One region of the Streptomyces sp. AN091965 genome, then DNA from elsewhere that is predicted to be linked to it. Evidence: predicted binding sites of a transcription regulator. Region 1 holds the regulator's gene; the other holds the start of a gene.
What was found. Region 1 encodes HspR, which represses chaperone genes until heat shock. Its sites were predicted from a motif close to TTGAGNNNNNNNNNCTCAA; they were not measured.

Region 1 (7,241 bases):
GGGACCACGGCGAGCTGGTCGGCGGCTTCAAGTCGGTGGCCGAATCGCTGGAGACCGTCGTCGCCAAGATGGGCCTCCAGCAGTTCGGCAAGGAGGGCGAGCCCTTCGACCCGACGATCCACGAGGCCCTGATGCACAGCTACGCACCGGACGTCACGGAGACGACGTGCGTCGCGATCCTCCAGCCGGGGTATCGCATCGGCGAGCGCGTCATCCGTCCCGCCCGCGTGGCGGTGGCGGAGCCGCAGCCCGGCGCGCAGACGGTGCAGCCGGACGCGGCCGAGGACGCCGACGGCGAGGGCGGGACGCCCGACGTCGCGGACAAGGCCGAGGCCAAGGACGCGGGCCGGCCCGCCGACCAGGCCGACAAGGCCGAGAGCAAGGAGAACGGTGGCCCGGACAAGGGCTGACGTTGACACGGACGGCGACGTCGGCCGCGGCCGGGCCCCCGGCGACCATGATGGTCGCGGACCCGGCGTCGCGGTCGGCGTCGGCGTCGACCTGACGACGAGGAAGGAGGGACGTCGGGGATGAGCACCAAGGACTTCATCGAGAAGGACTTCTACAAGGTCCTCGGCGTCCCCAAGGACGCCACCGAAGCCGAGATCAAGAAGGCGTACCGGAAGCTCGCCCGCGAGAACCACCCGGACGCCAACAAGGGCAACGCGAAGGCCGAGGAGCGCTTCAAGGAGATCTCCGAGGCGAACGACGTCCTCGGCGACCCGAAGAAGCGCAAGGAGTACGACGAGGCCCGCGCGCTCTTCGGCAACGGCGGATTCAGGCCAGGCCCCGGAGCGGGCGGCGGCACGTTCAACTTCGACCTGGGCGACCTCTTCGGAGGCGGCGCCCCGGGCGGCGGTGGAGCGGGCGCCGGCGGCTTCGGCGGCGGCCTAGGTGACGTCTTCGGGGGCCTGTTCAACCGCGGTGGCGCGGGCACGGGGACGCGTACGCAGCCGCGCCGCGGCCAGGACATCGAGTCCGAGGTCACGCTGAGCTTCACGGAGGCGGTGGAGGGCGCGACGGTTCCGCTGCGCATGTCCTCGCAGGCCGCCTGCAAGGCGTGCTCGGGCACCGGCGACAAGAACGGCACGCCGCGCGTGTGCCCCACCTGTGTGGGCACGGGCCAGGTCTCCCGGGGCGGCGGTGGCGGGTTCTCCCTCACCGACCCCTGCGTGGACTGCAAGGGCCGCGGCCTGATCGCCGAGACGCCCTGCGAGGTGTGCCACGGCAGCGGCCGCGCGAAGTCGTCGCGGACGATGCAGGTGCGCATCCCGGCGGGCGTCAGCGACGGCCAGCGGATCCGGCTGCGCGGCAAGGGCGCGCCCGGTGAGCGCGGCGGCCCCGCGGGCGATCTGTACGTGGTCGTCCATGTGGACGCCCACCCGGTCTTCGGCCGCAAGGGCGAGAACCTCACGGTGACGGTCCCGGTGACCCTCTCCGAGGCCGCGCTCGGCGGCGAGGTGCGGGTGCCCACGCTCGGCGGCGTGCCCGTCACCCTGAAGCTGCCCCCGGGCACGCCGAACGGACGCACGATGCGGGTGCGCGGCAAGGGCCCCGCCCGCAAGGACGGCACCCCCGGCGACCTGCTCGTCACGGTGGAGGTGTCCGTACCGACGACGCTGTCCCCCGAGGCGAAGGAAGCCCTGGAGGAGTACCGCAAGGCGACTGCGGATCTCGATCCGCGGGCAGAACTGTTCAAGGCCGCGAAGGGAGCGTGACCTCATGGAGCGGGACGGCCGCCGACGCAACCCGTATCAGCTGACGGACGAGACCCCGGTGTACGTCATCTCGGTGGCGGCCCAGCTCTCCGGTCTCCACCCCCAGACCCTGCGGCAGTACGACCGCCTGGGCCTGGTCTCGCCCGACCGCACCGCCGGCCGGGGCCGGCGGTACTCCGCCCGGGACATCGAGCTGCTCCGCACCGTCCAGCAGCTCTCCCAGGAGGAGGGCATCAACCTCGCGGGCATCAAGCGCATCATCGAGCTGGAGAACCAGGTCGCGGCGCTCCAGTCCCGGGTCGCCGAGCTGTCGGCGGCCGTCGAGGGCGCGGCCGCCGCGATGCAGCAGCGCGAGGCCCAGGTCCACGCCTCCTACCGCCGCGACCTGGTGCCGTACCAGGACGTGCAGCAGGCGAGCGCGCTCGTGGTGTGGCGGCCGAAGAGGTCGCCGGAGCAGTAGCCCGCCGGAAGTCCGGCACGCGCAGGCCGGGCGCCCGCCCACGAGTCGTTCGTGGGCGGGCGCCCGGCCTTCGTCGTGCCGGGGCGGCCGTGCGGCTCAGCCGTCGCCGGGCGTCGGCGACGGCTCCCCGGGGGACGGCGAGCCGGTCGGCGGCTGCGTCGGCGGCAGGGTCGGCTCGGTCGGGCGGCTGGTGGCCATGGCGGCCTTGGAGGCGTTGCCCGCGGCGTCGACCGCCTTCACCCAGTAGACGGCCGGGCGGTCCCCGCCCGGGGCCCCGGTGTCGCGGAACGAGGTCGTCGTGGACGTGCCGATCTTCTTGAGCGGCGCGTGCGGGGACTCCGAGCGGTACACCGTGTACGACACCGCTTCGGTGCCGTCGCGCCAGGCCAGGGCTACACCGGGCCCGTCGTCGGGCGTGACGACGGAGAGCTGCTCGGGCGGCAGTGGCGCGATGGTGTCCCGGGCCGCCCGCGCGGCCGAGGAGTACGGCGAGGTCTTGCCGCCGGAACCGACGGCCTTGACCTTGTAGGCGTACGGCACGTCGGGTACGACCCGCCCGTCGGTGTACTTCGGCGTCGTCACGGTGCCGAGGCGGGTGAAGGCGCCGTCGGCCTCGGCCCGGTACACCTCGTACGTGCGAGCGCCCGAAGAGGCGTCCCAGGTCACCGAGTTGGCGCGCTCGCCGGACACGGCCCTGAGCTTCTCGGGGGCCTTGGGCGCGGTGCCCGAGGCGGGGGCGGCGGTGGCGCCGCCGGACCCGGTGTCGAGCGCGGCGCCCAGGCCGAGCCCCGCGGCGAGCACGGCGGCGGCCGCCGCCGACGGCACGGCGAACGAGCGGAGACGGGATCTTCGCGGGGAGGGAGACGGGGAGGGAGACGAGGGGTGAGACACGGCTGGCAGTCCCTTTCCAGGAGTGACGGGAGGTGCACACGTGGGGGGAGAAACCGCTGGTCCGTGGGGGACGGGGCACTCTAGCGAGGAGCCGTAGGGGAACGATAGACGGCGCGCCGCACTCCTATAGTTGGCAGGCTGTCGTGTCTCTTCCGCGGGAAAGCTGGATTCTCCATGGCCATGGTCGGGCTGTTCTGGATCGCCGAGGGCGATGTGTACGTGGGCTCGAAGCCGTCCGGGCTCGCTCCCGGGGTCCGGCTGACACCCGAGGGGGTGGCCGGGCTCGGGCACCAGCAGTCGGGCCTGTGGCTCTGGGACGACGTACGGGCGCTGAGCATCGAGGACGTCCCGGTGAAGTCGCTGAAGCGGCAGGTCGGGATGGTGGTGGACATGGCGCTCACGGTCGGGCTCGGCGGCGGTGAGGACGCGCCCTCGATGACCGTGTGCGTGGAGACCGCCGACCAGGAGGTCGAGCTGACCGCGTACGTGGCGGCGGCGTACGGCTACTCCCAGAAGGAGTACGACCTGTCCCGCGCCCTGCTCGCCCGGCTCACGGAGGGGGCCGCCACGCTGCTGACCACGCTGTCGGCGATGGCCGAGTGGGGGCGCTCGCACGAGGGCGGCACGCCGCGCCGCGAGCTGCGCGAGCGCCTGCTGCGGGAGTGGGCGGGTCAGGCGTAGGCGCCCGGTCCGCGGGGCGCGTGGCTGCCCCGGCCCGCCACGGAAACGTGGCGGGCCGGGGCATCTTAGGGAAGCGCGACCCCGCGGGGGGAGACCACAACAGAGCCGCTGCGGTCATCACCATGCAGTGCCGCGCCCACGCTCCGCTACCGTCAACTTGTTGCGGTGCAAGGGGCGGGGGCGGGGGCAAGTAGCCGCAATTGCGGACGTTCGTGATTCAGCGGCTACGGCCGGGGCCGTGGGATCCGCGGGGGCCGCCCGGGTCCGTGGGGCCGAGGAGGCCCGACTGGCCGATGCGGTAGCCGAGTTGGGTGCGGCCCGTGCTGCCGAGGACCTCGGCCAGCTTGGAGATGTGGACGCGTACGGTCCGCACGTTCATGCCGAGGCGTTCGGCGATGCCCGCGTCCGTGAGGCCCTCCGTGAGCAGTTCGGCGATGGCGCGCTGGCGGGCGGTGACGCCGTCCCGCGCGGGCTGCGGCGCCGGATGCGGGAACAGGGGCGTCGCCAGGCGCCACAGGCGGTCGAAGAGCGCGGCCAGATAGCGGGCCAGGGCGGGCACGCGGATCTCCAGGGCCAGGGCGCGGTCCCGGTCGGCGGGGACGAAGGCGACCGCGCGGTCGAAGACGACGAGCTGGGCCGTGACCTCGCTCAGCGTGCGGACCTCCACGTCGCCCGCCAGCTCCTCGAAGCGGGCGAGCACGGGGAAGGCGTGCCGGGCCGTGTGCTGGTACAGGGTGCGCAGCCGGCAGCCGCGGGACAGCAGCGGCTGTTCGCGCGGCGGCGCCGAGCCCAGGTCCCAGACGCGGTGGAACCCGCCCGGCTGCACGGTCAGGACCTCGTCGGCGCAGGTGTCCGCGGCCCGGCAGACGGCGTCGGTGATCCGGGGCACGCCCCTGAGCAGGGTGATCGCGGAACTCCTGGGCGGTGCGCCACGGTCCGGTGGAGCGGGCGCGGCCGTCCGCTCCGCCGCCCGGCGCGCGAGGGCGAGCAGCGGCTCGAAGGCGGCGGTCAGCTCGGCCTCGCGGCGCCGTTCGTGCGCCACGTCCTCCTCGATGCCGCGCAGCAGCCGCAGCAGGGCGCGCGAGGGGGCGCTGGGCAGCAGCCACGCCATGTCGTCGAGGTCGGGGTGCAGGAGGCCGAAGTCGACCAGGCAGGGCGCGCGTTCCGCGTCCCGCGCGGGTACGCGGCGCTCGCGCAGGGCCCGGGCGTAGAGCGCGGCCCCCGCGGCGCACCACGCGTCGGCCCCGTGCGGGCGGTGCCGCTCGTCCCCCGGGGGCATGTCGGTCCTCCCTCTCACCGGCCGGGTGAGAAACGCCGTGAGGAATGGCGTTCGAGTATTCCGGACTGGCTTATGAGAAAGCCGAGTTGGGTCCGGCTCGTACTGCCGAGGACCTGCGCCACCTTGGCGATGTGGACGCGTACGGTACGGACGTTCAGATCCGTGCGCGTGGCGATTTCCGTGTCGGTGAGGCCTTCGGTGAGAAGGCGTGCGATCTCCAGCTGCACCGGTGAGATCGCCTTGTCGGGCAGGGGCGGGGCGTCTTCCCGGTACAGCGGCCGCGCGAGCCGCCAGAGAATGTCGAAGGCGCTCGCGACGTACGAGATGAGTGCGGGCGAGCGCACTTCGAAGGAGATCTCGCCGCCGGGGTCCGCCGGAATGAACGCGACGCGCCGGTCGAAGAGGATGAGGCAGGGCGGGAGTTCGTCGAGCGTGCGGGCCTCGCCGTCGGCTGCGGGCCCCAGCGGATGCGTCCGGGGCGGCGGCGCGCCGCCCCGCGGCGGCCGGGCGAGGGTGCGCAGCTGCCCGCCGCGTGCGACGAACTCGGCCATGCGCCACGGCTCGTCGTGGGGCAGCAGGCGCGGCCTCGGGCCGCTCGGCTGGACCGCGAGCAGCTCCTCGCGGGCGTCGGCGAGGGCCTGCCGCACGGCCGTCCTGATCCTCGGCACGCCCTGGAGGACGGTGAGGTGCGCCGCCGCCGAGTCCGGGTCGGGGACCGGCTCCGCCCGGATGAGCGGTTCGAAGGCGGCCGCGAGCCGGGCGGCCCGGGCGCGGTGCCGTGCCACGCGCCGCTCGATGTCCTCAAGGAGCCGGGGCAGGGCCACGACGGGCGCGGCGGGCAGCAGCCACGCCGGGTCGCCCGCCGGGTCCGCGCGCAGCAGGCCGAAGGGGCGCAGACAGTCGGCGTGGGCCGCGCCGGCGGGGACGCGGCCGTCGTGCAGGGCCCGGGCGTACAGGGCCCGCGCCTGCTCGCAGAGGACGTCGTGGCCGTGCGGCGGGTGGGCCGAAGGGCCCGCGTCCGTCTCGCGCATCGCTCCGTCCGGCACGGCGCTCCCCTTGCTCCTCCCGCCGGTGCGGCACGTGAGTGGCCATTGTTGCCAACGCGGCAACTGCCTTCAATGGCGGGGCTATTCCTAGCATTCCACAGCCAATTATTCAGACTTCAACGGATGCCCCGGCAGGCCGACGGCAGCTCTGGGGCGGGGCGCCCCGCGGGCCCTCCGTCCTTCCCGCGTGCCACCGCGCGGCACGGAGACCACCGGCGCCGGGGGCCGGGTCCCGCGGCGCGCCGGACGCGCGGGCGGCTCCATTGGTCGGTGCCGCCCTTGGGCTTATGGTGCAGAGAACGCGCCCGCGGACCCGAGTGCCCGCGCGCGCGGAGAAGGGGGGCAGGAGTGGAGGAGACCGGGCTGCGGGGAATACTCCGGAGACTGCGCGCCAGAATCAGGCCCGAGGAAGTCGGGCTGAATGCCAAACCACCGCGCAGGCCCGGCCCGCGCGTCACCGGCCTCTCCCAGCCCGATATGGACATTCTCATGAACCGGTCGGTGGGCACGTACCACCGATTCGAGAGCGGCCGCATTTCCCCGCGCGATGACTATCTGCGCCAAGTGGGCCACATTCTCCGTATGTCCGAGGACGAGTTCACCCAGGTGTATCTGCTCGCGCTCGGCCAGCAGCCGCCGCACCCGCTCTCCCCCGACGTCGGCATCGCCGTGCCGTCGGCCGCCGCCTGGCAGCGCGCGGTCGCGGGCCAGCGCGAGATGGCGTACGTGGTGAACGCCCAGTGGGACCTCGTCGCGTACAACGACCGGTTCGCGGAGCTGTTTCCCGAGGGGGCGGTGCCCGCGAACGCGCTGCGCTGGGTCGCGCTGACCCCGCAGGCCCGGGAGGGCGTGCTCGTGCAGTGGTCGACGCGGTGGGCGCCGTCCGTGCTCAACCAGCTGCGCTTCGCCCGCATCCAGCACCCCGGCAACCGCGCGCTCGCGCAGCTGCACCACGACGTCCTCGGCGACGGCGTCGCCGGGCCCATCTACCGGCGCGGCACCGACCTGTCCGTGCGCTGCGAGGAGGAGGCGCTGCCGCTGCGGCACCCCACGCGGGGCCCCGGTACCGTCACGGTGCTCCTGTCGGAACCCGTGAGCTCGCGGGGAGCGCGTCACGTGGTCCTGCTCTTCGAGGCCGACCGGACCTGAACGCCCTGAACGGCCCC
Region 2 (7,241 bases), 1.2 Mb from region 1:
TCCTGAACACCTACCGGGCCCGCACCGGCCGCGACGCCGTGATCTACACGGCCACCACCTGGTGGAAGCAGTGCACGGGCAACTACGGCGGCTTCGCCTCCGCCCACCCGCTGTGGATCGCGCGCTACAACACCAGCCCCGGCGAACTCCCCGCCGGCTGGGGCTTCCACACCATGTGGCAGTACACGTCCTCCGGCCCGATCGTCGGCGACCACGACAAGTTCAACGGCGCCTACGACCGCGTCCAGGCCCTGGCCAACGGCTGACCGTCCGGCCCCGCCCCTGAGAAGCGGGTGCGGCAAGGTCCGGGGCCCTCACAGCCCCGGACCTTCACCGCCCCGCCGCGCCCGTCACGCCGCGGCGGGAACCTTCACCTCGGCCGGCGCCAGCGCCAGGTCGAGCACCTGCCGGACGTCCGTCACCGCGTGCACGTCGAGCTTCTCCAGGACCTCGGCGGGGACGTCGTCCAGGTCCGGCTCGTTCCGCTTCGGGATGATCACCGTGGTGATCCCGGCGCGGTGGGCCGCGAGCAGCTTCTGCTTGACGCCGCCGATCGGCAGCACCCGCCCTGTCAGCGACACCTCACCGGTCATCGCCACGTCCGTGCGCACCAGACGTCCGCTGAGCAGCGACGCGAGCGCCGTCGTCATCGTGATGCCCGCGCTCGGCCCGTCCTTGGGCACCGCGCCGGCCGGGAAGTGGATGTGCGCGCCCCGGTCCTTCAGATCGCCGACGGGCAGCTCCAGCTCGGCGCCGTGGGAGCGCAGGAAGGACAGCGCGATCTGCGCGGACTCCTTCATCACGTCACCCAGCTGTCCGGTGAGCGTCAGACCGGCCGCACCCGTCTCCGGGTCGGCGAGCGAGGCCTCGACGAACAGCACGTCGCCGCCCGCCCCGGTGACCGCGAGCCCCGTGGCCACGCCGGGCACCGCGGTGCGCCGCTCGGCCGGGTCCTGCGCCGACTCCGGAACGTGGTGCGGTCGCCCGATCAGACCGCGCAGCTCCTCCGCGCCGACCGTGAAGGGCAGCTCCCGCTCGCCCAGCTCGTGCTGCGCCGCGACCTTCCGGAGCAGCCGGGCGATGGAACGCTCCAGATTGCGCACCCCCGCCTCGCGCGTGTACTCCCCGGCGAGCTTGCGCAGCGCGCTCTCGTCGACCGTCACCTCACCCTCGGCGAGTCCGGCCCGGTCGAGCTGGCGGGGCACCAGGTGGTCCCGGCCGATGACGACCTTCTCGTCCTCGGTGTAACCGTCGAGGCGGACCAGCTCCATGCGGTCGAGCAGGGCCTCGGGGATGGCCTCCAGGACATTGGCCGTGGCCAAGAAGACCACGTCGCTCAGGTCCAGCTCCACTTCCAGGTAGTGGTCACGGAAGGTGTGGTTCTGCGCCGGGTCGAGCACTTCGAGGAGCGCGGCCGCCGGGTCGCCCCGGAAGTCCGAGCCCACCTTGTCGATCTCGTCAAGGAGCACCACCGGGTTCATCGAACCGGCCTCCTTGATGGCCCGCACGATCCGCCCCGGCAGGGCGCCCACATAGGTGCGCCGGTGGCCGCGGATCTCCGCCTCGTCCCGCACACCGCCGAGCGCGACCCGCACGAACTTGCGCCCCATGGCGTGCGCCACCGACTCCCCGAGCGAGGTCTTGCCGACGCCGGGCGGCCCGACCAGCGCGAGCACCGCGCCGCCGCGCCGCCCGCCGATCACGCCCATGCCGCGGTCGGTGCGCCGCTTGCGCACCGCCAGGTACTCGGTGATCCGCTCCTTCACGTCCTCCAGCCCCGCGTGCTCGGCGTCCAGGACCTCCTGCGCGCCCTTGATGTCGTACGCGTCCTCGGTCCGCTCGGTCCACGGCAGCTCAAGGACCGTGTCCAGCCAGGTGCGGATCCAGGAGCCCTCGGGAGACTGGTCGCTCGTGCGCTCCAGCTTCTCGACCTCCTTCAGGGCTGCTTCCCGCACGTGCTCGGGCAGGTCGGCGGCCTCGACCCGGGCGCGGTAGTCGTCGGACTCCTCCTCGCCCTCCTGGCCGTTCAGCTCGCGCAGCTCCTTGCGCACCGCCTCCAGCTGACGCCTCAGCAGAAACTCGCGCTGCTGCTTGTCCACGCCCTCCTGGACGTCCTTGGCGATCGACTCGGCGACGTCCTGCTCGGCCAGGTGCTCGCGCAGCTGCTCGGTGGCGAGCTTCAAACGGACCGTCGGGTCCTCGGTCTCCAGGAGCTTGACCTTCTGCTCAGTGGTGAGGAAGGGCGAGTATCCGGAGTTGTCCGCGAGCGCCGAGACGTCCTCGATCTGCTGCACGCGGTCGACGACCTGCCAGGCCCCGCGCTTCTTCAGCCAGCTCGTGGCCAGCGCCTTGTACTCCTTGACCAGTTCTGCCGTGGCTCCGGGCAGCGGGTCCGGCACGGTCTCCTCGACCTGCGCGCCCTCCACCCACAGCGCGGCGCCGGGGCCGGTGGTGCCCGCGCCGATGCGCACCCGGGCCCGCCCGCGGATCAGCGCACCGGGGTCACCGTCCGACAGGCGGCCCACCTGCTCGACGGTGCCGAGCACACCGGTGCCCGCGTACGTCCCGTCGATGCGCGGAACAAGCAGCACCTTCGGCTTGCTGCTACTCCCACTGGACCTCGCGGCGGCCTGTGCGGCCTCCACCGCGGCTCGTACGTCGGCGTCGGACAGGTCGAACGGCACCACCATGCCGGGCAGCACGACCTCGTCGTCGAGCGGCAGCACGGGCAGAGCGAGCGATGTGTTAGCCGTGGACTCAGCAGCCATGATCTCCCCTTCGGCATTCAAGTTGAGCTATACCGACTCAATGCTTGTGAGTCCCTGATTGTTCCCAGGGGTTTGTTCGCTGTGAGCGATCACCTCTGCCGCCACAGCGACGCGACTCAGTAACTTTCACCTAGCCAGTTCAACCATTACTCGTTATGGCTGCACCTCTTGACTGTCCATTACATGGCCAGTCGACGTTGGGAGACGTACGGATGGAAGCAACGGGGGCTACGACGGCCACGGAGGCCACAGCGACCTTGGGGGCCATAGAGGCCTTGGAGGTCATGGGAGCGAACGAGGCGGTGCGTGCTTGGGTCGACGGCTGGGTCGTCTCCCGCGGCGCGGCTCCCCCGGCGGTGGAGCCATGGGGCTACACGATCGACGTCGGCCTGGCCAGGCATCCGTCCCGGCACGTCTTCGGCTCGCCGCAGGGCGGTGTACAGGAGGCCGACGTGCGCAAGGTCGCGGCGTCGGTGTCGGGTGCGGACATCTGGCTGAAGGTCTTCGCCGAGCCGTCGCGGGTGACGCCGTGGCTCGGCCCGGAGTGGTGGGTCGATCCGGAGGAGGGCTACCTGATGACGGTGCCCCTGTCCCCGGTTGCCCCGGATCGCCTGGTGGCACCGGAGGGTTACCGGCTGCGCACGTGGACGCGGGGCGGTGTCGTACGGACGATGGTGACCGCGGCTGATGGTTCTTGGGCGGCGCGCGGCCAGATGGCACCGACGGGCCGCACGGCGGTCGCCGACCAGATCGAGACCTCGCCGGAGCACCGCCGCCGCGGCCTGGGCAGCCTGGTCATGCGCACGCTTCAGGCTGCCGCGGCCGAGCAGGGCTGCGAGGTCGGCGTCCTGGCCGGGACCGTGGAGGGACGAGCCTTGTACGAGGCGCTCGGCTGGCGGGTGGTGGCTTCGCTGACGAGCGCCCGCCGCAAGGGGCCGGACGAGTCTTGAGTGGCGGTGGGGCGTTGGCTGGGTGCGGTGGGCTGGTGACGGGTGGGCTAGTGATGGGCGGGGCGGGCTGGTGACTGCCGGGGTCGCCTGGCGTGGCGGCCTCGGCCCAGCAGTGGCGGTGGGGCGTTGATGGGCGCCACGGGCTGCTGACTGCCGGGGTCGCCTCGCGTGGCGGCCTCGGCCCAGCTGCCCCGCGCTTCACCTCAGTGATCGTCTTACCTGCCGCGTGGGTCGCTGCCTGCCACTGGGGCATCCGTCGCCCGGCTCTTCGGCGGCCGTCGGCCTCGGCCGTCGCAGGCACCGGCCGTCGCAGGCACTGGCCGCCATGGACGTTGGCCGTCCCGACAGCCTCCGGCCCGACCTGTCGGCCGGTGTCCCGCCCCGGCCGCCCGCCGGTCCGCCACCCGCCAGCCCACCCCCTCGTACATGGCCGCCCCCTCGGTGGCGCCGGTCCCCTCAGCCCTCCGAAGGCTCGCTCTTTCTCGCGCGGATGTCCTTGATGGCGTACGGCAGGCCGGGCAGAAGGAACAGCAGCGTGCCCCACAGCGGCAGGTGGAAGAGCGGGTCATCACCTATGAGCCAGCCGGTGAGCGCCGCTACGGGCAACACGGCCAGGCCGATGAGGATCCAGCCTCTGAAGCCGAGGTTCCCTCGCCGCATTTCCCAGGTCACGGTGCCTGCTGCCAGCGCTCCGTAGAAGGCGATCCGGGGCGCTTCTATCGACAGGGTCAGGGTCCGGTCGATGAGGTGGGTGAGCAGCAGCAGGGAGCCGACGACGAAGGGGATCAGGGCACCCATGCGCAGGACGCGCAGCGGCAGGGGCGTGTGCGCGCGAGCCCAGGAGGCGGCGAACGCCTTCACGTCGGGCCCCACCACGTCCTGCGGGGTGCGGCCCGCGGCGGCGGCCTCCTCCAGGTGGTGGGAGAACTCGCCGAGCATTTCGCGCAGGGAGGCGTCGTCGATTCCGCGGTACTCCCAGTTGCTCCGGCAGATCGCCAGGACGCGCTCGCGGGTGAGGCCGGTGTCGCCGATTGCGGCTGCGCCGGTCGCCGTGGCGTTGGCCGTCGCTGCGTCGGCCGCCGCTTCGTTCTTCGTTCCGTACGTCATGGCTTCGTCCCCCATTGCGTGCTGTGTCGTGCGTCCTGGTCACGTCCCCAAGGTGCTGGAGACCGCGCCCGTGAAGGCGGTCCAGGTGGTGCGGCCGCTGGTCAGCTCGGCCGCGCCCGCCTCGGTGAGGCGGTAGTACTTGCGCGGCGCCCCGCCCGCTGCGGACGGAGCGCGATAGGAATCGACCAGGCCGGCCCGCTCCATGCGCGCGAGCAGGGGATAGATGCTCCCCTCGCTCACCAGGTCGAGGCCGCTCTCGGTCAGGGCTTCCACGAACTCATAGCCATACCGAGGCCGCTCCGCGATGAGTGCGAGCAGGCACAGATCGAGCACCCCGCGCAGCAGCTGGCTACGGCGCTGGTCGTGCGACGCGGACAGCTCCTTTGTCATGCGGTACAAGATAGTCGCGCATTGCCTTGCGCCGCAAGAGTCCCGCGAACATTGATTTCTGACGCCATCACAGATTTCAGGTGCCGCGGCCGGGGCCGCACCACAGCCAAGGCCAGGGCCACGGCCGCCAGGGCCGCCACCGCCGAAGCCACCGGCCGGTCGGCAGCGCAGCCCCGGCTCAAGCCCAGGCCACACCCAGCCCAAGGCCGCCACCAGAGCCGAGCGCGCCGCCGGAGCCAAGACCGGAACACAAGCCGGGCCCGGCGTCAGCGCCTACGCTTCCGCCGGGCCCGAACCCCACCGCCAAGCCCCGCCCCAGCTCCAGACACCGGGCACCGGGCACCGGGCACCGGGCACAAGACTCCAGACATCCGGCCACGGCCCAGGGCGCCGAGCCCCGGCGAACCCCTAAGCCGCAGCCCGCCCCACACCGCCCCGCAGCAGCGGCCACGTCGCCACGCCCACCGTGAGGGCGAGCAGATGACCCCAGTTCGTCATCGGGTCGGTGAACGCGATGAGGTCCTCGACGAGCATCCAGCCGAAGCCCGCCAGGACCGCCCAGCGCAGCCACGGCGCGAGGACGCCCGCGAGGGCGCCGACGCTCGCGGCGACGCCGAAGCTGATGCCGTAGTCGAGCCGGTGCAGCGACGTGCCGGGCAGGTGGCCGACGAGGACGGAGAGCCCCACCGGGATTTCCGTGGCCAGCGTCGCGACGACGTGCCCGAGCACGAAGACGGCCGCGGCGCGCAACGCGCCCACGCGCCGTTCGAGCGCGGTGAGGACGAACAGGAACCCGATGGCGTACGGCGACGTGATGCCGCCCGCGATCCACAGCGCGCTGGCGACGAGGACGAACACGGGCCGGTCCGCCAAATGGGCGACATCCGTGCTCGACCCCTGATGCATCGAGGAGATCACCGACGGGTCGGCGTGCTCGGCGACCACCGAGGTGACGAGGAGGACGACCGCATAGCAGAAGGTGAAGGGCGTACCCGTGGGAGTCGGCAGCAGCCGCCAGGGCCGCAGCCCGCGGATCCCAGCCAGCGTGGCGGCGCCGAGGGACACAGGCGCGGCAGGCACGGTCACCGAAGCGACAGGGTCGGGGCCCGGCCCAGCCACAGCCAGACCGGCCCCGGCCGGACCGGCCGAAGCGGAGCCCGCCCCGAGCGAACCGGAACCCAATCCGGAGCCCAATCCGGCACCAGCACCGGCACCAGAGCCGACCGCGGCGCCAGCCCCGGCCCCGCCCCCGGAAGCCACCCCCTCAAGACCACCCACCGCCCCCGCGAGCGTCCCGGCCGCGACCACCCGCCGCTGCCGCGGCATCGCGTCCAGCACGCCCTCGCGGGGTATCCCGTCCAGCAGGTCCCCGCCGGACGCCCCGCCCAGCACGTCTCCGCCGCCGGCCGCCTCGGGCCCGCCCGGGCCGGAAGCCCCGGAGCCCCGACCGGAAGCCGCACCGGCTCCCCCGCCAGACCCCGTAGAACCCGTAGAACCCATAGACCCCACAGGCCCCGAAGAACCCGCAGAAGCACCCTCGCCAGTACCCACAGAGGTGCCCACGCCAGAAATGGTCCGGTTCACGCTGAGGCGCTCCCTCCGTCACGGAACTTCACTAGGAACTTCCTACGCGACTGCATCACGAATCGATCACGTTCACTACATCACGAATCGATCACGTTCACGCTTCACCGATCGTCCCCGCGCTGTCTATGACCGACGCCACGTGCGACGCGATTCACAGGAACCCACAGCAACCCGACGTCATTCCGCGGCGTCCCGCACGGGCCCGTCGAGGCCCTCCGGGGCGCTCAAATTGCCTGGAGCCGGCGGGACGGGGACAGCAGGATGAGGGGATGCGCACTCCGTACCGCCCCGATCCCCCCGTGGTCCTCGACAGGCGCGACGGCCCCTACGGCGAAGTCGTGCTGCGGCGCCACGGGGACCTGCTCCAGATCATCGCCAACGGCACGTTCCTCATGGACACCTCGGACGGCCGCTCCGAGCGCCTCCTGGTCGACGCCGC

Region 2: lon (endopeptidase La) is a predicted target of HspR. The motif match lies at 2,791-2,809, and genes of this name have one in related genera.

Annotation. Positions count from the first base shown of each region.
Region 1 covers NZ_JALDMY010000001.1:5,240,692-5,247,932, forward strand. The annotation lists gene grpE (nucleotide exchange factor GrpE) at 1-410, shown strand, start outside; gene dnaJ (molecular chaperone DnaJ) at 531-1,718, shown strand; gene MQV74_RS22225 (heat shock protein transcriptional repressor HspR) at 1,723-2,178, shown strand; gene MQV74_RS22230 (fibronectin type III domain-containing protein) at 2,275-3,003, opposite strand; gene MQV74_RS22235 (hypothetical protein) at 3,244-3,750, shown strand; gene MQV74_RS22240 (helix-turn-helix transcriptional regulator) at 3,968-5,029, opposite strand; gene MQV74_RS41200 (helix-turn-helix transcriptional regulator) at 5,044-6,075, opposite strand; gene MQV74_RS22250 (MmyB family transcriptional regulator) at 6,658-7,224, shown strand.
Region 2 covers NZ_JALDMY010000001.1:6,448,135-6,455,375, reverse strand. The annotation lists gene MQV74_RS27575 (lysozyme) at 1-266, shown strand, start outside; gene lon (endopeptidase La) at 351-2,768, opposite strand; gene MQV74_RS27565 (GNAT family N-acetyltransferase) at 3,053-3,718, shown strand; gene MQV74_RS27560 (DUF1048 domain-containing protein) at 4,175-4,825, opposite strand; gene MQV74_RS27555 (PadR family transcriptional regulator) at 4,865-5,215, opposite strand; gene MQV74_RS27550 (rhomboid-like protein) at 5,624-6,280, opposite strand; gene MQV74_RS27545 (spermidine synthase) at 7,072-7,241, shown strand, end outside.